2 regions of the Pseudoalteromonas translucida KMM 520 genome follow, and region 2 is predicted to be linked to the other one. Evidence: predicted binding sites of a transcription regulator. Region 2 holds the regulator's gene; the other holds the start of a gene.
The links. Region 2 encodes MetJ, which represses methionine synthesis genes. Its sites were predicted from a motif close to TAGACGTCTAGACGTCTA; they were not measured.

Region 1 (11,730 bases), 1.0 Mb from region 2:
TGTATCGCTTGGTGGCCCAGTATTTGATATTGATAAACTAAGCTGGTTAAACGGTACATGGATCCGTGAAAATTTAACAGATGAAGAGCTAGTACAGCGCTTTGTTGATTGGAAGTTTAACGGCGAAATGTTGGCTAAAATATTACCAGAAGCTAAAACGCGTATTAATACGCTTTCTGATATGGTTGAATTAGCAGGGCACTTTGTAGGCGGTATACCAACTTACGATCCGGCGCTATTAACAGCGGGTAAAGCCGACGAAAACGTTATTCGCCAAGCACTGCAATTTTTTGTATGGCAGTTAGAAGGCCTACGTAGCTTTGATAAGCCAGCTATTTTTGCCATTGCAAAAGAAGTAGCAACGTTCCATGAGCTTAAAATTAAAGACTTTTTAGAGCCGATTTTTGTGGCAATTACGGGTAAAACGTCATCTACCTCTGTGCTTGATGCTATGGAAATATTAGGCTCTGATCTATCGCGTGCTCGTTTACGCGTAGCATTGGCGCATTTAGGTATTTCTAAAAAGCAGGCTAAAAATATCGAACGTGCCTACCGCGAATACCCAAGTGCATAATTGCAGATAATAATTAACTAACTATTTTAGTTAAAACAATATAAAAGCCGAGCTTAGTAATAAGCTCGGCTTTTATATTTCAGGTTGTTTAGTTATATGTCAGTGCGCTTTGGTATCGTAAAGCCAACCATATGCGGCTCTACTCAGTGATACAATAACTTATTAAAGAGTATTGGAGGCGTTATGATCGCTATTGTTAAAAACAAAGCCATTTTTAGTAGTCGTGTATTTTCTATAAATTTAGTTACTTACCCTACAAATCACAGCGTTATGAACCACATTGATCCGGTGCAGCAAGGGCGCTATTACAAACTCAACTTTGTATTAGTGAAACCTAAAAGCGGTGGGGTGTTTAAATGCGCAAAATGTATTATTAACTGGTTTAATAGAGTGTATTTATTTAGACCCGATAAGTACGAGCACAGCGTATCTAAAATCGAGTCTGGTAAGCGCGTATTGCTTAGCTTTGCGCTTAATATATAAAGTTATTATCAGTAGTCGTAGGCCTGTCCGGTGCATAAAACAGATAGGTCGCAGTACGATACAGAGGTTTCGCTACAAGAATTAATAGTAAAAGCATTTGCGCCTCTGCGCATGGCATCAGCTTTAAGTAAATCAATAGCATTTGATTTAGAGCGGTTATAGCTTACATTATTGTTACCCATACCATCGCCATCACAGCTTTCACCTGCTATTCGGCCTAAAAGTGTAGCGCCACTTTCGTGTGCTTCTTGGTCGCTGTAAAACTGCTGTAAATCTCTTTTATTAACGTAAGTGCCAATTTCTTGAGATAAAACGTCGTTGTCTATATCTGTATGAAAAGTCATGTTTGAGCAACCACTTAAAGTAGCCAGTACGGTTATTATTGCCATAAAACGTAGCATATTTATTAGTCCTTTAATTTATTGTTTGAAGTAGTAAATTACTAACAAAATCGAATGTGGGCAATGTTTACTACTGAGTAAATTGTTAGTGTTTGTAAATGGTTTTATATGCACTAGGTTTTACTAAGCATAGGATAAGTAAATAAAAAGAAATGACAAACATTGACTAACCAATGGCATAAAATAGCCCACTCTAAACGCTGCGTTTTATAAAAAATATAGCCATACCCTAAGCCTGCAATAAATGAAACCAATACATAGTTAACTCCCCCTGCAAAATGTGCCAAAGCAAAAATACCTGCAGTAATTACAGGGGCAAGTATTGCCAAGCGGGTAGGCGTAATAATTTGGCTAAGTTTGGTTTGTAATAAGCCTCTAAATAAAGCTTCTTCAGCAACACAGGTAAATAAAAGGTTTATAGCAATAAAGGCCAACCAGAAGTCAGGAATCTTAGGGTTAAAACTTACCAGCCCAAGCATTAAAGCAAAAGTAAGAGCGGCTAAAATAGTAGCAATAATTATTAAAATAGGGTGTTTAAAATTTAGTGAAATTGTCTTTTTAGATTCTGCTTTTAAAGGCTTTTTATTTGAATAAAAGTAAGTACAAAGAAAAAGGCCAACCATAGCTTTATCAAAATTAGCATAAAGGGTAAAAGCAATTGCATCGCTGGTAATATGCTCGTTTATAGCAATAGGAAGGTTGTTAAAACCAGGTACCCAATGAAGCGCTAATGCCAATGAGGAAACTATAAAAACAGTGCTAAAAATAGCGCGTATTATTGTTTGCTTTGTATGAAGCGCAAAGTGATATAAAGCAACGTAAAGCCCAGTATTGAGCAGTCCATATAAATTTATATACCCCTCAAAATACGCACATATAACACTTAAAGCCATTAAGTAGTACCAAAGTGGTTGCCGTATTATTGATACTTTACAGTACGGAAAAATACATATAATCGATAATGCTAATAAATAAAAAGTCATTATTTTTTTATTACTCTGTTTTATTTAGTTACTAATCTAACAGATTCGACCTCTCATTTTATTTTTTCTGTTAGTATAGCTAGGTTATAAGCCGTTTAAGTAGTGAACACCCTATGTTAAGTCCTTTTTATCAGCAACATGCTGATTATGTTTCGATCTCTCGTGAGCAAGGCTGTCGTTTCGCCAAGTGTATTGCTGATGATTACAACCCACTTCACGATAAAGATGCGAAGAAATTTTGTGCTCCAGGAGACTTACTTTTTTCATTAGTATTAGACCGTTACGGTATTAGTGAACGTATGGAGTTTACTTTTGCGGGTATGGTTGACGAAAATACCAAACTTAGCTTTCCAGCAGAGGCCGATGAGTTTGATGTAACAAACGGCGATAAAGTAATTTTAAAGGTAAAACGCGAAGGTAAAACTAGCAAATGCCCAGCACTTACTAATAGCTTAATTAAAAATTATGTTGAGTTTTCAGGCGCGGCGTTTCCGCACGTGATTATTCCGCTCATGGGTAAGCAAGAGGTAATGATTAACCCTGCACGCCCAATGATCATTTACGAGTCGATGATTATAAATCTTGATACTGTTGAAATTAGTGCACCGACACTTGAATTTGCAGAGCCTAGTTTTGAATACGCAGGTAAACGCGGCAAAATTACTTTGCGTTTTAATTTGCTAGAAAACGGCAAAAAAGTGGGCTTTGGTGAAAAGCACATGGTGGTATCGGGTATTCGTGAGTACTGCCAAGCTACGGTTGACGATTTAATTGCTTTTTACAACGAGCGCAAAGCAAATTTAAAACCAGCTTAAAAACGAGACGAATTTTAAAAGGCGCTATTTAGCGCCTTTTTTATTGGCACAAATAAAAGCAGATAAATACGATTAAATAGTTTTCTCAAGCACTCTAATTTACGGCATGAGTGAATGTGAGTACAATAGCGCTCTTTGTCACTTTAAAGCTAAGCCTATGTCTGCCACTACATTCTCATCACTTAATCTCGACCCGTTATTATTAACTGCGATTGAGCAAAATAACTACACTCAACCTACCGCAATTCAGATTAAAACCATCCCGCCTATTTTAGCGGGCAGTGATGTAATGGGCAGTGCACAAACTGGCACAGGTAAAACCGCAGCGTTTGTACTACCACTACTACACAAGCTTTTAAACACCCCTAAAAAAGATGAGCTAGGTGTTGCTCGCGTGGTAATTTTAACGCCAACTCGCGAGCTTGCTCAGCAAGTATTTGCCAGCTTTGAAAAATACGCCCAAGGCACCAATATTAAAGGTGCATTAGCGTATGGCGGCGCAAGCATAGGCCCACAAATAAAAGCCCTAAAAGATGCACAAGTAATAGTAGCCACCCCGGGGCGCTTACTCGATCATATTGTTAAAGGCAGCGTAGTGCTTTCAAGTGTTGACTCACTGGTATTTGATGAAGCCGATCGTATGCTTGATATGGGCTTTATTGACGAAATTAAACGTATATTGCGCCATATTCCAGGCGATCGCCAAACTTTGTTATTTTCGGCGACTTTTGACGACAGCGTATTTGCGCTTAGTAAAAAGCTACTTAAAAACCCAGAATTAGTTGAAGTTGATAAACGCAATTCAGCAGCAGTTGAGGTTGAGCAAGTAATTTACTCGGTAGACGAGGATCGCAAGCGCGAGCTGGTATCGCACATGATTGGCATGAAAAATTGGCGCCAAGTGCTTATTTTTACCCGCACCAAACAAATGGCCGACCAACTGGCTAAAGAAATGTGTAAAGACGGTTTAAAAACCGAGTCTATCCATGGTGATAAATCACAAGGCGCACGCGACCGCGCACTACAAAACTTTAAAGAAGGCATTACCCGTGTATTAGTTGCCACCGATGTAGCCGCACGTGGTTTAGATATTCCAACACTTAGGTTTGTAATTAACTTTGAACTGCCATACATAGCCGAAGATTATGTACATCGCATTGGCCGTACAGGTCGCGCTGGTGAGCAAGGGCTTGCAATGTCGTTAGTAAGTATTGACGAGCAATGGTTACTTGAAGAAATAGAAGTGCTGCTAGATACCCGCTTAACGCCACAGTGGCTAGCAGGCTACGAGCCAGATCCTAACAAAAAGCCAAAAGATAACCGCAAAAACACCAATAAATCGCGAAAAGACCGTGATAAAAAACGCATTACTGGGCAAAGAGAGCCAAGTAGAAGACGTAAATAACAGTTTTCAGTTTTTAGCTATCAGCTGTCAGTAAAAAAGAGCTCAACACGGCGTTAAATTTAGCGCCGTGGTTTGCTGCATATTCTTAACTCACTACCTCTACCAGTTAGTTCTTTTTAGCACACAGCTTAATAGTTAAGTCATTGTATTGTTTACATGGAATTAATAAAGTGTAATTATTTTACCGAGAATGAAATCAGATGATTAAAACGTAAAATATAAAAAGGAAGTAAATATGGATTATCTTAATTGGTTGAAAAAGGAATATTCTGGGTCAGTTAATGTATCAGACGAAACTATTAATGACTATATAAACTCAGCAAAAATGGACTCTCAGCTATTTAGAGAGTTTATCAAAGTCTTAGGATTTTTAATTTTTGTGGTTCCATTCAATTTGTATCTATCTATTTCAGAGGTGGTCACTTTTAATAGTATTTACTATTGGCTTATTGTGATCTTTTCGAGTTTTATTGGAGTTCTTGTTGCATTATATTGCGAGCAAACCTTAATTAAAAAACAGCTGAAAAAAACAATCAATGCTAAACATTTAAATAAAATATAATTAAAAAATTTACTGAGTAACTACGTTACAAAAATAAAAAGGCAAGCCATAGGGCTTGCCAAAGAGTGTAAATACTAACTTGCTTATTCTGTGTAATTTATCATGATTGCTCGAACCTCGAACCTCGAACCTCGAACCTCGAACCTCGAACCCCGCAATTAAGCTATCAGTTTCTCCGCAAGGTTCAATTCCATGATAGCTTTTAATAAGCGGTATAAGTTAATTGATGCGTCAATTTCTTCTTTACGGTTAGTTAAGCTTTCTATATTTAAGCCCAGCGGCACATTTAGGTGCGCACAGCTTTTAAGTATTAAGTCGAGATTTTCGCGACAAATGCGTACCGATTCGCTTAAGGTATTCTCTGCATCAAGCATGCGCCATTTTGTAGCTTCTGGCACTGAGATACCCAACCATTGCATAAACTCTAAGGTTTTTTCGCCGCCGCACGGAGTAAAAGTTAAAATAAGGCGCTTAGGCTCAAGCCCTTGTGCTTTACAACTACGTGCATAGCTAGTAATTAACTCGATTGTTGCTTGTGCGTCGTAAACCGCTTGCGAAATAAAGAACTTACAGCCTTGGGCGGTTTTTTCTATTAGGCGTTCGTGTTCATTACGTTTATTAGAATGGCGCTCGGCAATAGTAACGCCGCCTAAAAAGAAGTCATCAGATTGCTCTGCCAGCGTTTTATACGCATCGGGTAAGCTTAGCTTTATATCGCCTATCGATGATGGGCTACCTACTAAAACAATATTTTTTAAATCGTAGTCGTTTTTAGTTTCACTTAGCCAATCTTTAAACTCGCTCGCACTGCGTTGCGCCACACTTTTATAGGTAATTACATCAAGGTGCGATAAGCCACGTAATAGGTTGCTATATTCACGTGGATCGACAGTTTGTCTAAATGGAAACGGACGCGCTTGATTAGTGCGGCTGCTTTCGTCTTGAATGTCGTAAATTATTACGCCGTCGTATTCAATTTCGTGTAGGCGACCTAATAGCTTTTCTGCAATGGTTTTTAATTGCGCTTTATCGGTACCAATTTTTGGCGGCGTTGTACCAATAAGGTATACGCCTTGATTGCTATCTTCTATTTTCTCTTGAAGTGATAAAGCCATAATCCTCATTCCAGCTTAGTTTGTTACGATGGAATCAATATAGCAGCCATTTAGACGGCTAGATAGCTTTATTTAATGAAAGTTTTTCAATCATAGTGAGGTTTATTCATACAAGGTCCTTACAAATTAGTAAATTTGATACAGTTGTTTACATAATAACAACGCTTTAGGCTCTTATTATTGGCGGCTTTGCGGCATAATCAGATGGTAATTTTATTAAACTAGCTCAACGTTTAGCGATTAAAATTGATTGCTATAAAAGGAAAAACAATGAAATTTAAATTTTTAGCAACCAGTTTAGCGGTATCGCTGGCACTGTCGGGTTGCGCTATTGAACAAAATCAAACGAGCCAAGCAGTAACACAACAACAAACAAGCACTGCGGGCGAGGGCGTTTTTTCACAAGACTACCTACTAGAAGAGCTTGAAAATGGCTTGCGCGTTATGGTGGTTAAAACCGATTACCCAGATGTAGTCTCGTTGCAAATTCCTGTATCGGTAGGATCACGTAATGAAACGCAAGCAGGTAAAACGGGCTTTGCGCATTTTTTTGAGCACATGATGTTTAAAGGCTCTGAAAAATTTCCTGAGGCTGTGTATTCAAGTATTTTAAAAAACTCTGGTGTTGATAACCGCGCGTACACCACCAACGATTACACTAACTATCATTTAAACTTTTCAAAGCAGCATCTTGATAAAGTACTTGAGCTTGAAGCTGATATTTTTCAAAATTTAACCTACACCGAAGAGCAATTTAGAACCGAAGCGCAAACGGTAAAAGGCGAGTACTTAAAAAATAATGCCAGCCCAGTGCGTAAGTTACTTAGCGCAGTGCGCGAAGAGGCCTTTGAGCAACACACTTATAAACACACCACTATGGGCTTTTTTAAAGACATAGAAGCCATGCCTGATCAAATGGCTTATGGTAAAGAATTTTTTGCCAAATTTTATAAGCCCGAATATGTATCGCTTGTAATTGTGGGTGATGTAGACCCAAAAGCCACTATGGCTATGGTTAAAAAGCACTGGGGTGCGTGGAAAAAGGGTGACTATGTTGCCGACATTAAAGCAGAGCCAACACAGCAAGCGCCAAAATATAGTCATCAACAAAACCCAGGTTTACCAGGGCATTGGTTATTAGTGTCGTATAAAGGTACTGCGTGGGAGCCGGCTAAAAAAGACAGAGCTGCGCTTGATTTACTCTCGCAGCTTTATTTTTCAAACAACTCAGATTTATACCAAGAGCTAGTGGTAGATAAACAAATTGCCAGCCAAATGTTTAGCTATAACCCAGAAACCAAAGATCCGGGTTTACTGCATGTATTTGTAAAAGTAGAAAAAGCAGACGATTTAGCCAAAGTACGCGATGCAATCAATCGTACCTACGCTCAAGCGCGTACTGAGTTAGTAGATAGCCAAAAACTCAGTGACTTAAAATCTAACCTTAAATACAGCTTTATAAATGGTTTAGATTCGTCGCAAGCAATTGCTGCAACCCTTGCAAGCTACATGCATTTTGAGCGTGACCCTAGGGTAATAAACCAACTATATAAAACCTCAGATGAAATAACAGCTGAAGATATTAAAGCAATTGCCAACAAGTATTTTGTTGATAGTGCACGCACTACCGTGACTATGTCGGCACTTGATAAAGCGCCAAACTTTGAGCAAGAGGTTGATTTAAACGCACTGGTTGCAAAACTGGAGCAAGCACCTCAGGCTGCTGCATTTAAAGTGCTAGATAAAACTAACAGCTCGCCATTAATTGACGTTAACTTTTTATTCAATACCGGGGCTGCTGCCGATCCGCAAGGTAAAAAAGGCCTTGGCGCATTAACTGCGGCTATGCTGGCGCAAGGTGGCTCACAATCAACAAGCTATAAAGATATTAAACAAGCACTTTATCCGTTGGCAGGTAGCTTTGGTTATCAAATAGATAAAGAGATGCTGTCGTTTCAAGGGCGTATTCATAAAGATAACGCCGCTAAGTGGTATGCATTAGTGAGCGATCAGTTACTCAACCCTGGTTTTAGGGACGATGACTTTAAACGCCTTAAAAAAGAAATGATCGACGGCATTAAGTCAGGCTTAAAAGCATCTAACGATGAAGAACTAGGTAAAGAAGTGCTATACAGCGCGCTTTATAAAGGCCACCCTTATGAAAGCTACAACTATGGTGATATTTCAGATTTAGAAGCGCTTACGCTTGATGATGTTAAAACGTTTTATAACACTGAACTTACGCAATCTAAGCTAACGCTTGGCTTAATTGGTGCAGTACCAGAAAAACTAAAAGCCACTATGCTAGCTGATTTAGCAGGCCTGCCTAAAGGCGAGCAAAGCCGCTTAAGTATTCCAGATGCGCCTGAGCTTAAAGGTCATCATGCTACTATTGTTGAAAAGAGTGCGCAGTCGACAGCGGTATCGTTTGGTTTTCCAATTGATACAATAAGAAGTAGTGAGGATTGGACTGCACTGTGGTTAGTACGTTCTTACTTTGGTGAGCATCGTAGTTCTAACAGCTTTTTATATGAACGCATTCGTGAAACCCGTGGCATGAACTACGGCGATTACGCGTACATAGAGTACTTTCCGCGCGGTATGTTTCAAACCAAGCCTGATGCAAACCTAGGGCGCTCTGAGCAAATTTTTCAAGTGTGGTTACGTCCGCTTCGCTCTAATAACGATGCGCATTTTGCCACTCGTACCGCCTTGTTTGAGCTTGATAAGCTAATTAAAAATGGCATGAGTGAAGATGACTTTGAAGCCACACGTAACTTTTTAATTAACTTTGTGCCGCAAATGGTGGCAAGTCAAAACCGCCAACTAGGTTATGCGCTTGATAGCGAGTTTTACAATACCGACAGCTTTGTAAGTTACGTTACTAACAAACTTAAAACGCTAACAGTAGAGGATGTAAATCGCGTTATTAAAGATAATCTGCAAACCGATAATATCCATTATGTGTTTATTACCGGTGACGGCGCTGATATGCAAAAGCGTTTAGCGCCTGAGCAAACATCGCCAATGGTTTATAATACCGATAAACCAGCCGAGCTTGTTGCAGAAGATAAAGTGATTGCCGATTACAAGTTAGCTATTCCGGCAAAAAATATTGCAGTGATGAAAGTCGATAAAGTATTTCAATGAAGGTTTAAATAGTTATAAATTAAGATAATTTAAATGCCCCATACATTGGGGCATTTTTATATTTTGAATAATTTTTTAGTAATATGTATTTTTTGATAAGGTTAAAAGGAATTAGTATGTGTAAATTTTTAAATAAACCTCTTAATGTCTATCTTTTTATAGTAACTTTTTTTCTAATAATTGGTTTGCCATATATTATTAAATTTGGTTTTGGTTTTTGGGATACACAATCCGAATGGGGGGTAATGGCGACATACTTCGGTGGAATGTTAAGCCCTGTTCTCGCGTTTTTTACAGTTATAATTTTGATTCAAACAAATGGAAAAAACCAAAGAGCACATAGGAGTGTTCTTCGTCAAAATGCAAGGCATCATCAACAGGTTGTTTCACAAGTAGAGCAGCAATTATTTAATAGCCTTTTTGCTCAATTAGCTAGCGATCTAGAGAAAAGTGTAGAGAAAAAACTAGAAAGTGATTCAAGTTACTTTACTAAGATTACAGATGAATTATGTGACATAGAACCTAGTGAAATAGAATTTAATATTGATGAGTTCTATTCGGAGCAAGCAAGTAAAATAATTAAGAGCGAGAAGTATCAAGGTGTATTTGAAAAAGAGAGTGAATTATTTGCCCTTTTATTTGAGGAAGTGATAGAGCTTGCAAAAAAAAGCAGGCACTCTCAAGAAATTACAGAAAAGTATTTTTATCGCTTACGAGGATATCTAACTAAAGAGCAATCTTTTTGGATAAATGTTTATGCTGAACAATGTTGTGAAAATTATAAAAGCCTTAAAAAGTATCAATGGGAGGATATGAGATATTTCCCTTCATTTGAAGAACCAGAAAAGTTAAAAGATAAAATAAATTCCATTAGAGATGGAATATCTAATAACTAGATAAAATAACTAAGGGATTAACACCTTAGTGACTAAATCCGTTAAACTTATCAAAAGGCTCTTTTTGATCAACAAAGGCAGTAATATGCGACATGAAATTTGGCAACAGCTTCGCAGCGAAGCAAATGAAGTAGTAAAACGCGAACCTCTTTTAGCGAGCCATGTTTATTCGTGTATTTTGAACCATGAATGTTTAGGGGCGGCGCTGAGTTTTATTGTTGCTAATAAATTGGCAGATGCGGTGGTGTCGGCATTTACTATTCGTGAGCTATTTGATCAGTCGTTTGTAAGGTGTGAGCGTATGCTAACGCACGTTGCTCACGATATTAAAGCGGTAAAAGATCGTGACCCTGCAGCCGAAACTTACCTTACGGTAATATTAAATTTAAAAGGTTTTCATGCTATTCAGGCGCATCGTTTAGCTAATTGTTTATGGACGCAAAACCGTAAAGAGTTGGCGCGCTTTATTCAAAGCCGTAGCTCAGAGGTGTTTGGCGTTGATATTCATCCTGCTTGTAAAGTGGGTAAAGGAATAATGTTTGACCATGCAACCGGTATTGTTATTGGTGAAACGGCGGTAATTGAAGATAACGTATCAATATTGCAGTCGGTTACTTTAGGTGGCACGGGCAATGAACAAGGTGATCGTCATCCTAAAATCAGAGCCGGGGTACTTATTGGTGCTGGCGCTAAAATATTGGGCAATATTGAAGTGGGTGCGGGCGCACGTATTGGCGCAGGCTCTGTTGTGCTAAGTAATGTACCGCCACACACGACAGCGGTAGGTGTACCGGCAAAAATTATTGGTCGCCCAGATTGCGAATGCCCTGCAAAAAGTATGAACCAAAACTTTTTAGCTAAACCTGAGCCTGAAAATGAATCGCATACTAGCTCTATGCTATAAAGTAATGGGCAATTTAAAATGCTAAACAAAAGTAACTTATTTGGCCTGTGCTGTTTTATTTTAGGCGTAGGATTAACCAGTGGTTACTTTTTGTTTTTACATTCTATGCCTATTCAAGCGCAACAAAGCCAGCCGTTCTCTTATAAAAGCATTGTTATAAAACACGCTAGCAACGAGTCACTCAATAGTACTGACGAGCATGTTAACTCTGCCGATGGTAACTTACAGGCTGAGAGTATTGCGCCATATACGCATAAAATTGCTACACTTACCAGTGAGCTTGAACTTAAAACCAAACAACTTAAGCGTGTTGAACAAGCGTTAAAATTAGCACAATTAGATCAGCTTGATTTTGCTAAGCAGTTAGAAGAGAAGTTTATAGCTGAGGATGAAAATAGCCAGTGGAGCTACGAAGTAGAAACCGCGCTAACCGATTTTTTAA
Region 2 (11,730 bases):
ACATACCTTAGCGTATTTAATGGCCTTGTTAACTTTACGTGGGTCGGTACTAAATATCCCTTGTGTATCGGTCCAAATATAGACTTGTTTAGCATTACAATAACTTGCCAATAAGGTTGCACTGTAATCACTACCATTGCGACCAAGAGTGACCGTATCGCCCATGGTATTAGCCGCAATAAACCCTGTTACCACGTTAATTTTGTGCTGGCTAATAAGCTCACTACACTGCTGCGTATTTTGGCTATGCAATAATTGTCCACCACTTAGCGTAAACAAGCCTCTTGCGTCTTGCATGCATGCAGCAACATTAAGTTGCTGTAAATACGCTGCGAGCAAACGAGCTGACCACAACTCACCATGGGCGAGTAACGCTGCTTCTTGCAACTGCTCAGTACTCGCTAATTTAGTAACTAAACTTAGCTCTTCATTTAGCGTGGTTAAGGCGCTGCGCTTTAAATCCCCCTGCAGTAACTGCGTTATTAAATCACTTTGATGATTGTTTAACTGCAATACAATATCAGCGAGCGCTTGAGTATCGTGCTGCTGATAACTTTGCCACAGTTTTACTAATGTATCTGTGGTTTTCCCCGCAGCCGATACCACTACACAATCACCAGGCTGAGCTTGCCCTAAAATTATTTTTGCAACGCTTTTATAGCGCTCGGCTGAGCTTAAACTCGAACCACCAAATTTATGAATATTATTAGTCATATTAATTACCACAACGCCGGGTGAGCAGCGCTCAATTTAACATTACTACTTGCGCTAGCACCTGCTTTACCTGCGTTATTGTGCTGGCCTGGTTGCACTAAATTAAATACCCGATCAAAGTCTGCTAATAAATCTGCTACATCTTCAATACCTACCGACACACGAATAAGCGTATCGCCAACGCCAGCGGCTAAACGAGCCTCGGCTTCCATTCCTGCATGCGTCATTGTTGCTGGGTGGCATATTAAGCTCTCTACGCCACCTAAAGATTCAGCTAAGCTAAATGTTTGTAGGTTTGTTAAAAATGCTGCGGCGTCATTCACATCACCTTTAATGTCAAAACTAACCATGCCACCAAAACCAAGTTGCTGTGCTTTAGCTAATTCATGTTGTGGATGCGACTCTAGCCCCGGGTAATATACTTGGCTAACAAATTTTGAGCTTTCAAGGTACTTAGCAATAGCTAAGGCGTTTTCTTGATGCTGCCGTAAGCGTACATTTAAAGTACGCAAGCCACGCAAGGTTAAATAACTATCGAACGGTGCCCCCGTTATGCCAATATTATTTGCCCACCAAGCCAGTTCTTCACCTAGTGCGTCAGTTGCAGCAATAACCGCACCGCCAACCACATCTGAGTGGCCATTTATGTATTTAGTGGTTGAGTGCACCACAATATCAACGCCAAATTTAATCGGATTTTGTAATGCGGGCGATAAAAAAGTGTTATCTGCGGCGACCAAAGCACCGCATTGCTTAGCAATATCGGTTACTGCTTTAATGTCAGTTAAACGTAAAATAGGATTGCTCGGGGTTTCTATCCAAATTAACTTAGGTTTAATTACTAAAATTTGCTGCAAACTTTCTGGTTTAGTTAAATCTAACACTTCGAGCTTTAATAGGCCGCGCTTTTGTAATGAGGTAAATAAACGGTAGCTGCCGCCATAACAGTCGTGGGGGATCACTAACGTATCGTCATTATTAAGCAGCTGAGTGGCTAAATGTACGGCAGCCATTCCTGTTGCAGTAATAATGCCGCGAGCGCCACCTTCAAGCTCGCTGAGTGCTTGGGCTAAAGTATCACGATTTGGATTACCACTACGGCCATAGTCATATTGACGTTTTTTATCAAAGTCGGCAAACGAATAAGTGGTTGATAAATACAGCGGAGGTACAACCGCGCCATGGTGCTTATCAGCATCGACACCACTGCGAACTGCAATTGTCGCTTTATTTTTTTCGCTCATATTTATTACCTGCTTTATTTAGATGTTTAGACGTCTAAAACATTAATTCATTCAACTTAAGAAGTCAAAACATTTAAACACCTAGCCTTCTGTGCAACAAGTATTTGACTAATTTGTTTAAATCGATAGAATTTCACGCATATTCACGCTATTTTTTAGTAGGGTGAGCAATTAATAATCTGAGGCAACGATACATCTTATGGCAAAATGGAATGGCGAGTATATTCACCCATACGCAGAACACGGGAAAAAATCAGAGCAAGTTAAAAAGATCACCGTTTCGATCCCGCTAAATGTATTAAAAGTACTAACCGATGAACGCACCCGTAGGCAAATTAATAACTTACGTCATGCAACTAATAGCGAGCTATTATGTGAAGCGTTTTTACATGCGTTTACCGGGCAACCGTTACCTAACGATGATGATTTACGTAAAGATAACGCCGAAAAAGTGCCTGAAGAAGTGAAAAAAATAATGCAAGAAATGGGCTTAGAAGTTCCTGTTTTAAACGAAGACTAAACAGCTGCTTTTAAACAAAAAAACCTCAGCCATGCTGAGGTTTTTTTATGGCTATAAATTACACTGAAGTAACTTAACACCGAGTAAATAATGCTGCTTATTCCATATAGTTTGCTGGCAGCTCTATTTGCGCTACGCCTGAAGCAATAGCCGCTAATGCAACCGCTTTAGCAATACGCGGCAATAAACGCGGGTCCATAGGTTTAGGAATAATATACTCTGCACCAAACGCTAGCTTATCTACACCGGCTGCTTTTAGCACTTCTACCGGAACCGGCTCTTTGGCAATGCTGCGAATAGCTTCAACCGCTGCAATTTTCATTTCATCGTTAATTTCACTAGCACGTACATCAAGCGCACCACGGAAAATAAACGGAAAACACAACACGTTATTAACTTGGTTAGGGTAATCTGAGCGCCCTGTTGCCATAATTAAATCGCTACGTGCGCCGTGTGCCAGTGCCGGATCAATCTCAGGATCTGGGTTCGAACAAGCAAATACGACTGGCCTTGCCGCCATTAATTTTAAATCATCGGCCGATAACAAGTTAGGGCCCGATACACCAACAAATACGTCGGCATCTTCAATTACATCTTGTAATGTGCGCTTATCGGTATTGTTAGCAAATAACTGTTTGTACTCGTTTAAATCATCACGGCGAGTGTGAATAACACCTTTACGATCAAGCATATAAATATGTTCACGCAGTGCACCACACTTAATTAATAACTCCATACAAGCAATCGCAGCAGCGCCGGCACCTAAACATACAATAACTGCATCTTCAATATCTTTGCCTTGCACTTCCAGCGCATTTATCATGCCTGCAGCCGTTACAATAGCCGTGCCGTGCTGATCATCATGAAAAACAGGAATACTACAGCGTTCAATAAGCGCCTTTTCAATTTCAAAACACTCAGGTGCTTTAATATCTTCAAGGTTAATACCGCCAAAAGTATCAGCAATATTAGCCACAGTATTTATAAAGTCTTCGGTAGTGCGGTGTTTTACTTCAATATCAATTGAATCAATACCTGCAAAGCGTTTAAATAACAACGCCTTACCTTCCATTACCGGTTTTGATGCTAACGGGCCTAAATTTCCTAAGCCTAAAATGGCAGTACCATTGGTGATCACTGCAACCAAATTACCTTTACCTGTGTACTTATAGGCATTTACAGGGTCAGCAGCAATTTCACGCACCGGCTCAGCTACACCGGGGCTATAAGCTAAAGCGAGATCATGAGCCGTTTCTGCAGGCTTGGTTAGCTCAATGCTGATTTTACCTGGAACGGGGTGAGAGTGATAATGTAGTGCTTGTTCACGAAAGTCCGACATAACGCGATTATATCCTGCAATTTAAGTTAAAGTGAGAGGGAGTAAAGCGACACTTAACATGCCTTAAAGTACGATACCCTTATTATTTTTAAATTCCAAGCAATATCAGGTCTATCCTGTTATATGCTAGATCTGTTAATTTTAAGCGAATTTTCAGCAACTTCGATAAAAACACTGCTACTTTTCATAAATATAAATTGTGCTAAAAGACACTTTTTAAGCTTATTTTAGTTAAAAGTATTATTCATAAAACAGTGTTTATAAAACGTAAATAAAATCAGCTAAAAGCGATTATTTATTCTGCTTTAACAACACATAGCTTCATGTTGGCTACTTTTAGAAACCGAGTTTAAAATTAAGCTATTAAAAATATAGAGAATATTACGTCATTTGTCTGCAAAGGTTTATGCATACCGAGAATAAGAACAGGAAATAGTTATGCAAAGGCAAAAACTTAAAACTAACGAGGTTAGGGGGAAGTTAGAGGATTTTTAGGCATAAAAAAAGCATCCTAAGATGCTTTTTTTAACTAAATAGCAATAATTACTTTTTGCTACCAAGTGCACCGAAACGCTTGTTGAAACGATCAACACGTCCGCCAGTGTCTAAAATCTTTTGCTTACCAGTGTAAAACGGGTGACACGCAGAACAAACGTCTAGGTGAATATTTTTACACAGAGTAGAGCTAGTTTCGAATTCGTTTCCACATGAACAAGTTGCAGAAATTACTTCGTACTTAGGGTGAATACCTTCTTTCATAGAAACCTCTAGTTAAGGCCGCATCGCTCTCCAAACCCGGAGTCTGGCACCATACGTCGTTAAAACAAATTTATTGGTGGCGGATTTTATCCAACAACCATCAAGCACACAAGCATTAATTAGTATTTTTGCTAAAAAAATAACCATTTTGAGTAAACAAGGTTATTTGGTAGTAGGTTTTTAGCTGTATTTTTAGTACATTAGGGCCAAGTATTAGCACGCCCTCCCCCATTATTTTTTTAACAGTTGAGTTACTATGTATTTTGTTGAAGTTGCTATAAAAGTTCCACTACCGCGCACCTTTGATTATAAAGTAGATAGCCAGCTTGGTGAAGCTTCAGCGCCATTAAAACCCGGAATGCGGGTGTTAGTCCCCTTTGGTAATCAACGTAAAGTAGCCGTAGTTTTAGCGCTTAAAACAACAACCGAAGTGCCTGAAAACAAAATAAAGGCAATTTTTGAAATTATCGACGATACCCCAATTTTATCTGCAGAGCACATAGAGTTACTACGCTTTACGGCACGTTATTATTGCTACCCGCTGGGTGAAACCATTCATATTGCATTGCCAAGCGCACTACGCCAAGGCGAATCGCCTGATAAAACCAGCATTAATATGGTAGCCCTAACTGAAAAAGGCGCGCTGCTGCCGTCATTAAAAGCTAAAACTCAGCTTAATTTACTAAAACAGCTATCGCAATCAGGCAAGTCGTCATTAACCGAGTTAAAAGCTTTAGGCTTTAGTAAAAAAACCATTGATAGCTTAATAGATAAGGCACTCATAACGCAGTCAATTGAGCATGATAATCACTGGCAAAGTGTAGCCCCAACAGTGGGTAGCAAACCAACACTTAACAAAGAGCAAGCGGTAGCCTGCACCACAATTAATCAAAGCAGCGATTTTAGCAGTTTTTTATTAGAAGGTGTAACCGGTAGCGGCAAAACAGAAGTGTACTTACAATGTTTAGAAGAAGTACTAAAGCGCGGCGAACAAGCACTAGTATTAGTGCCCGAAATAGGCTTAACCCCGCAAACAGTTAACCGCTTTCGCCGCCGTTTTCCCGACACCCCCATTATGCTTTGGCATTCAGCTTTAACCGATAATGAACGCTTACAAACCTGGCGTTTTTGCGAAAAAGCCAGCTGCGCCATAGTAATAGGCACACGTTCGAGTATTTTTCTGCCATTTTTAAAGCTCGGCATGATAGTGGTTGATGAAGAGCATGACTCGTCTTTTAAACAGCAAGACACGCTGCGCTACCATGCCCGTGATTTAGCTGCGTATCGTGCATATCAGCATAAAATCCCGCTTATATTAGGCAGTGCAACACCGGCACTCGAAACTCTGCACAAAGCAATTAATAATAAATACCAACTGCTGAGCCTTACAGAGCGTGCGCAAACCGCTACCGATAACCAATTTAAATTACTCGATATGAAAGGCCAGCCCGACCAAGCAGGCATTGCGCATGCCAGCCTTGCTACCATGCGCCAACATTTAAAGCGCGGCAAACAAGTGATGGTGTTTTTAAATCGTCGTGGATTTTCGCCCACGTTAATTTGCCATGAATGTGGCTGGTTAAGCGAATGCAAGCGTTGCAGCACCAGCGCCACTTTTCATAAAGCGATTGGGCAAATGATTTGCCATCACTGTGGCGATCAATATCATGTTCCACACCAATGCCCCGACTGCGGTAGCACGCAAATTTTTCCTAATGGTAAAGGCACTGAGCAAATAGAAGAGTTTTTATCGAGTGAATTTCCACAAATTCCTGTTACACGTATCGACCGCGACTCTACTCGTCGTAAAGGCAGCCTTGAAAAAGCACTGGATGAAATAAACCTAGGCGGCGCGCGCATTTTAGTTGGCACGCAAATGTTAGCTAAAGGACATCACTTTGCCGATGTAAGTTTAGTGGTTATTTTAGACGTAGACAGCGGCTTGTACTCCTGTGATTTTAGAGCAACTGAGCATTTAGCCCAACTTGTTACGCAAGTGGCCGGACGTGCTGGGCGCTCAGGTGAGGCAGGCCAAGTGTTATTGCAAACACATTTTCCTGAGCACCCACTATTACAAGATTTGGTTAATAATGGTTATCAGGATTTTGCTCGCTTTGCATTGCGTGAACGTGAAGATGCAGACCTACCACCAATCACAAATATGGCCATTGTTCGCGCCCAAGGACACAATATAAAACAAGTCGTCGATTTTTTGACAGATTTGGTTCCAGTAAGCGGGGTAACTGGTATACAATTGCTCGGTCCAATACCTGCTCCTCTCGAAAAAGTAGCTGGTATGTATCGTTTTCAATTACACATTCAAGCGCAAGATCGCCGCGTATTGCACCAATATCTTGCGCAAATGGTTGATTATCTAAGCACTAGCAAACTTGCACAAAAAGTACGCTGGAGCCTAGACGTAGACCCTATAGACATGATTTAGGTTAAGGCCAAAATAAAGCTATGGCACAGCACGATTACATTAACAAAAAACCAGCAAACCGCAAAAAAGCGAAATCTGCACCCGCTAAAAAACCCTTTCCAATACTGTTAGTTTTAATTGTTACTTTATTGGTGGCAGGTTTTGCTTATGGCTTATGGTTTATTAAAAATAACGCCGATCCTGAGCTAGTTGAAAAACAAGCTAACCCTGTACCTACAACCCCTGTAGAAGTTGTTGTACCACGTACGCCTGCGTTTATTAAAGAAATTAGAAACCACGAAATTCAGGTTGAAGTAAAAGAACTTGAACAAAAAGGCCCTTACGTTATGCAGTGCGGCTCGTTTAGAACCTACCCGCAGGCTGAATCGTTAAAAGCTAAAATAGCCTTTGCAGGGCTTATTTCTGAAATAAAAGAGACCACAGGCAGCAGTGGCATTTGGTATAAAGTACGCTTAGGCCCTTATAAAACCAAGCGCCAAGCTGAGAGCGATAAAAATAAACTTAAACGTGTAAAAATAGTCGGCTGCGGAATTTGGGGCTGGACTTGAAAATAAACCATTCACCCATATAACCTCTTCATAATCGTTTTTTACGAGTTGCCCCTGCAGCTCGATGATGAGGAATAATATGACTACTATCGTAAGTGTACGCCGCGGCAACAATGTTGTAATTGGCGGCGACGGCCAAGTTTCGCTTGGTAATACAGTAATGAAGGGCAATGCCCGTAAAGTTCGACGCCTCTATAATGGCAAAGTAATTGCTGGCTTTGCCGGCGGTACTGCTGATGCCTTCACTCTTTTCGAACGCTTTGAAAGCAAACTAGAAATGCACCAAGGTAACCTCACTAAAGCCGCGGTTGAAATGGCCAAAGACTGGCGCAGCGATCGCGCTTTGCGCAAGCTCGAAGCGCTGCTTGCTGTAGCCGACGAAACGGCCTCTTTAATCATTACCGGTAATGGTGATGTAGTACAGCCAGAAAATGACTTAATTGCCATTGGCAGTGGCGGTAATTTTGCCCAATCGGCAGCAACTGCTTTACTGGAAAACACCGATTTAAGTGCTCGCGAAATAGTAGAAAAAAGCCTAACCATTGCAGGCAATATCTGCGTATTCACTAACGACTTTCAAACTATCGAAGAATTGTAATAGGAACCGCTATGTCTGCTATGACCCCAAGAGAAATTGTTCACGAGCTAGATCAGCACATTATTGGTCAAGCAAAGGCTAAAAAAGCCGTTGCTATTGCACTGCGTAACCGCTGGCGCCGGATGCAGTTAAGTGATGATTTACGTAATGAAGTAACGCCTAAAAATATTTTAATGATTGGTCCAACGGGTGTTGGTAAAACCGAAATTGCGCGTCGTTTAGCTAAACTTGCTAACGCGCCATTTATTAAAGTAGAAGCAACTAAGTTCACCGAAATTGGCTATGTTGGTAAGGAAGTAGAAACCATCATTCGCGATTTAGTCGATGTTGCGATTAAAATGACGCGTGAGCAACAAACTAAAAAGTTTAAGCATCGCGCTGAAGAAGCAGCCGAAGAGCGTATTTTAGACGCGCTTTTACCACCAGCTAAAGATCAATATGGCGAAAGCCAACGCGATGACAGCTCTTCAACTCGTCAAACGTTTCGTAAAAAGCTACGTGAAGGCCAATTAGATGACAAAGAAATCGAAATTGATTTAGCTCAAGCACAACCAAACGTAGAAATTATGGCTCCTCCTGGTATGGAAGATATGACCAACCAGTTGCAAAGCATGTTTCAAAACATGGGTGGCGATAAGCGCACTAAACGTAAGCTAAAAATTAAAGAAGCCTTTAAACTATTAAGCGAAGAAGAAGCCGCTAAGCTAGTTAACCCTGAAGAGCTAAAAGAGCAGGCTATTTTTGCAGTTGAGCAAAATGGTATTGTGTTTATTGATGAAATAGACAAAATTTGTAAACGCGGTGACACATCAGGTCCAGACGTTAGCCGTGAAGGCGTACAACGCGATTTACTACCATTAATTGAAGGTTGTACGGTTAGCACTAAGCATGGCATGGTTAAAACTGATCATATGCTATTTATTGCCTCTGGCGCATTTCAAATGGCTAAGCCATCAGACATGATCCCTGAACTACAAGGTCGTCTTCCTATTCGTGTAGAGCTTGAAGCACTTACTGCTGATGACTTTAAACGTATTTTAACAGAGCCGCATGCATCGCTTACCGAGCAGCAGCGTGAACTGCTTAAAACTGAGCAAGTTACTATTGAATTTAGTGATGATGCAATTGAGCGCATTGCTAAAGCCGCTTGGCAAGTTAACGAAAAAACCGAAAATATCGGTGCTCGTCGCTTACATACGGTAATGGAAAAACTAATGGAAGAAATTTCATATGACGCTTCAGAGCAAGCCGGAACATCACTGCTGGTTGACGCCGCTTATGTTGAAAAACACTTAGGTGCGCTGGTTGAAGATGAAGACTTAAGCCGCTATATTCTTTAATTAAAATTAGCTGCATAAACAGTTATACTAAAAGCCTCCGCACTGGGGGCTTTTTAATGAGATAAAAATGAAACACGTAACAAACGTACATTACCACAGCGTTAGCAAAAATTTAGATGTTTACTTTGATGATGACAGCCAAGCCGTCTTTAGTTGTGAATTTTTACGTGTGCACTCTCCTTCTGCAGAAGTGCAAGGGCATGGCTCAGGGCCAATGAAATTAGTATTCAATAAACAGTCTGTTGGTATTAAAAACATTGCTCATGTTGGTCATTACGCACTGCGTATAGATTTTGACGATGGTCACAATAGCGGGCTATTTAGCTGGCAATATTTTGCAAAGCTACAGGCGCAGCAAACAACTCTATGGGATGAATATTTAAAGCGGGTTAGTGAGCACAATAACTCTAAAGACAGCGTACCCATAAAGTTTATTCCTTAAACTATACGGGTACTTTATTGCTAAGTTTTAAACCTTAAATTTGTCAATTGCAGCAAAAAGCACTCGTGCTTGCGCTGATACTTCTTCGCTTGTTTGCGCATTGTTAGCAGCGTGCCCTGAGGTGTTTCTGGCAATATCACGAATACTTACCACATTTTTATTTACTTCAGATGCTACTTGGCTTTGCTGATCAATTGCTACAGCAATTTGTGTGCTCATTTCCATAATCGTTTGCACATCTTCGGTTATTGCTCCGAGTAACTCACCAGCTCTATTTGCTTGCGACGCACTTTCATCACCTTGTGAGCGACACTGGTGCATAATACTCACCACTTCTTGAGTGCGCTGTTGTAGAGTATTTATTATACCTTCTATTTCACTTGTAGACTCTTGTGTTCGCTGAGCCAATGAGCGCACTTCATCTGCAACCACAGCAAACCCTCGGCCTTGCTCGCCCGCTCTAGCGGCTTCAATAGCGGCGTTTAACGCTAACAAGTTAGTTTGATCGGCTATTGCACGAATAACATCAAGCACAGAACCTATTGTTTCACCGTCTTTTTCTAATAAAGAAACAACACTTGACGCATGCTCTAAAGAATCAGACAACCCTCTAATATGCGCGACGGTTGACTCAACCTCACTACGACCTTGTTGCGCACTTAAATTAGTTGATTCTGCTTTTTTAGCCGCAGCTTCGGTATTATGTGAAATATCTTGAATGGTCGCCTGCATTTCGGTCGCCGCGGTGGCCACCATATCGGCTTCATGTAATTGATCTTGCATACCCGAGCTGGTTGCTGCGGTACTTTCTGATAAATTTTCAGTAGCGATATTTAACGCATTTAAAGCCCCATTCACCTCGTTTATAAGGCTATTAAAGTCACCAATTAAGCTATTAAAATCTTTCGACATAATCGTAATTTCGTCATTGCCAATTTGCTCAATAGTTACTGTTAAATCATTATTGCGTCGAATCTTGTTTATAGATTGGTAAATACGCTCTACAGGTACAATAATAGAGCGACTGGTTAAGTAAACCAGGGTTAAAACTATAATACCCGATATAATAAACACCATAATAGCGACCGACTGTGCTTTAGCTATACTGGCTTCAACTTGCAATTTAGTATCTGCTACTAGCTGCATTACCAACTGATCACTTTGCTCTACACTTTGTTGCATGCGGCCAAGTGCGCCTGAGTCTAGATCGACACCTAATTCAAGCTGCGCTTTTACCAATGCTTGAAAGGCACTTTGATAATTAGACAGTAGGCTTTTTAAGTTACTTTTAATATTTTGACTTAGTGATGAGCTCGCTATTTTTTGCTGTAACGTATCAACATGATCTTGAAAACTTGCTAAATATTTTTCATCTAAACGTAACATAAAGTCTTTTTCGGCACGTCTTAACTGTAGCATTAGGGTCAATAGTTGATATTCATCTTGTTGATTGAGCAAACTTTCTACTTCGTGTACAGCACTTCGCAGTTGCCCATAAAGCCCATCGTCTTGATGTAAGCCAATACTTTTTTGCAGCCGCACAACATCATTAAAATCACTGTAAAAGCTTTTTATTAAACGCGTATAGAGGGTTATCTGTTGTGTATCAATCTCTGAGTCTTGCATTTGCGATTGTAGTTCAATTATTTGTTTATTTAACTGTGCGTACTCTTGTTCAAATAATGAGAGTGCTTGTGGCTGTTTATAAAACAAAAATGTTTTTTCATGTGCACTTAACTGCAACTGATGAATGTTTAACTGCTCGGCCTGTTGCGTGATATTA

Region 1: the regulator MetJ is predicted to act here: its motif matches at 6,382-6,399, upstream of PTRA_RS03285 (methylenetetrahydrofolate reductase).

The regions. Positions count from the first base shown of each region.
Region 1 covers NZ_CP011034.1:698,556-710,285, forward strand. The annotation lists gene gltX (glutamate--tRNA ligase) at 1-574, shown strand, start outside; gene PTRA_RS03255 (hypothetical protein) at 758-1,057, shown strand; gene PTRA_RS03260 (hypothetical protein) at 1,066-1,458, opposite strand; gene PTRA_RS03265 (CPBP family intramembrane glutamic endopeptidase) at 1,572-2,441, opposite strand; gene PTRA_RS03270 (DUF3581 domain-containing protein) at 2,555-3,256, shown strand; gene PTRA_RS03275 (DEAD/DEAH box helicase) at 3,414-4,661, shown strand; gene PTRA_RS03280 (hypothetical protein) at 4,897-5,223, shown strand; gene PTRA_RS03285 (methylenetetrahydrofolate reductase) at 5,382-6,338, opposite strand; gene PTRA_RS03290 (M16 family metallopeptidase) at 6,609-9,488, shown strand; gene PTRA_RS03295 (hypothetical protein) at 9,605-10,384, shown strand; gene cysE (serine O-acetyltransferase) at 10,470-11,288, shown strand; gene PTRA_RS03305 (hypothetical protein) at 11,307-11,730, shown strand, end outside.
Region 2 covers NZ_CP011034.1:3,070,404-3,082,133, forward strand. The annotation lists gene metL (bifunctional aspartate kinase/homoserine dehydrogenase II) at 1-714, opposite strand, end outside; gene metB (cystathionine gamma-synthase) at 720-1,958, opposite strand; gene metJ (met regulon transcriptional regulator MetJ) at 2,158-2,478, shown strand; gene PTRA_RS14205 (malic enzyme-like NAD(P)-binding protein) at 2,576-3,817, opposite strand; gene rpmE (50S ribosomal protein L31) at 4,361-4,576, opposite strand; gene priA (primosomal protein N') at 4,833-7,019, shown strand; gene PTRA_RS14220 (SPOR domain-containing protein) at 7,040-7,567, shown strand; gene hslV (ATP-dependent protease subunit HslV) at 7,647-8,165, shown strand; gene hslU (HslU--HslV peptidase ATPase subunit) at 8,177-9,505, shown strand; gene PTRA_RS14235 (gamma-butyrobetaine hydroxylase family protein) at 9,573-9,947, shown strand; gene PTRA_RS14240 (methyl-accepting chemotaxis protein) at 9,975-11,730, opposite strand, start outside.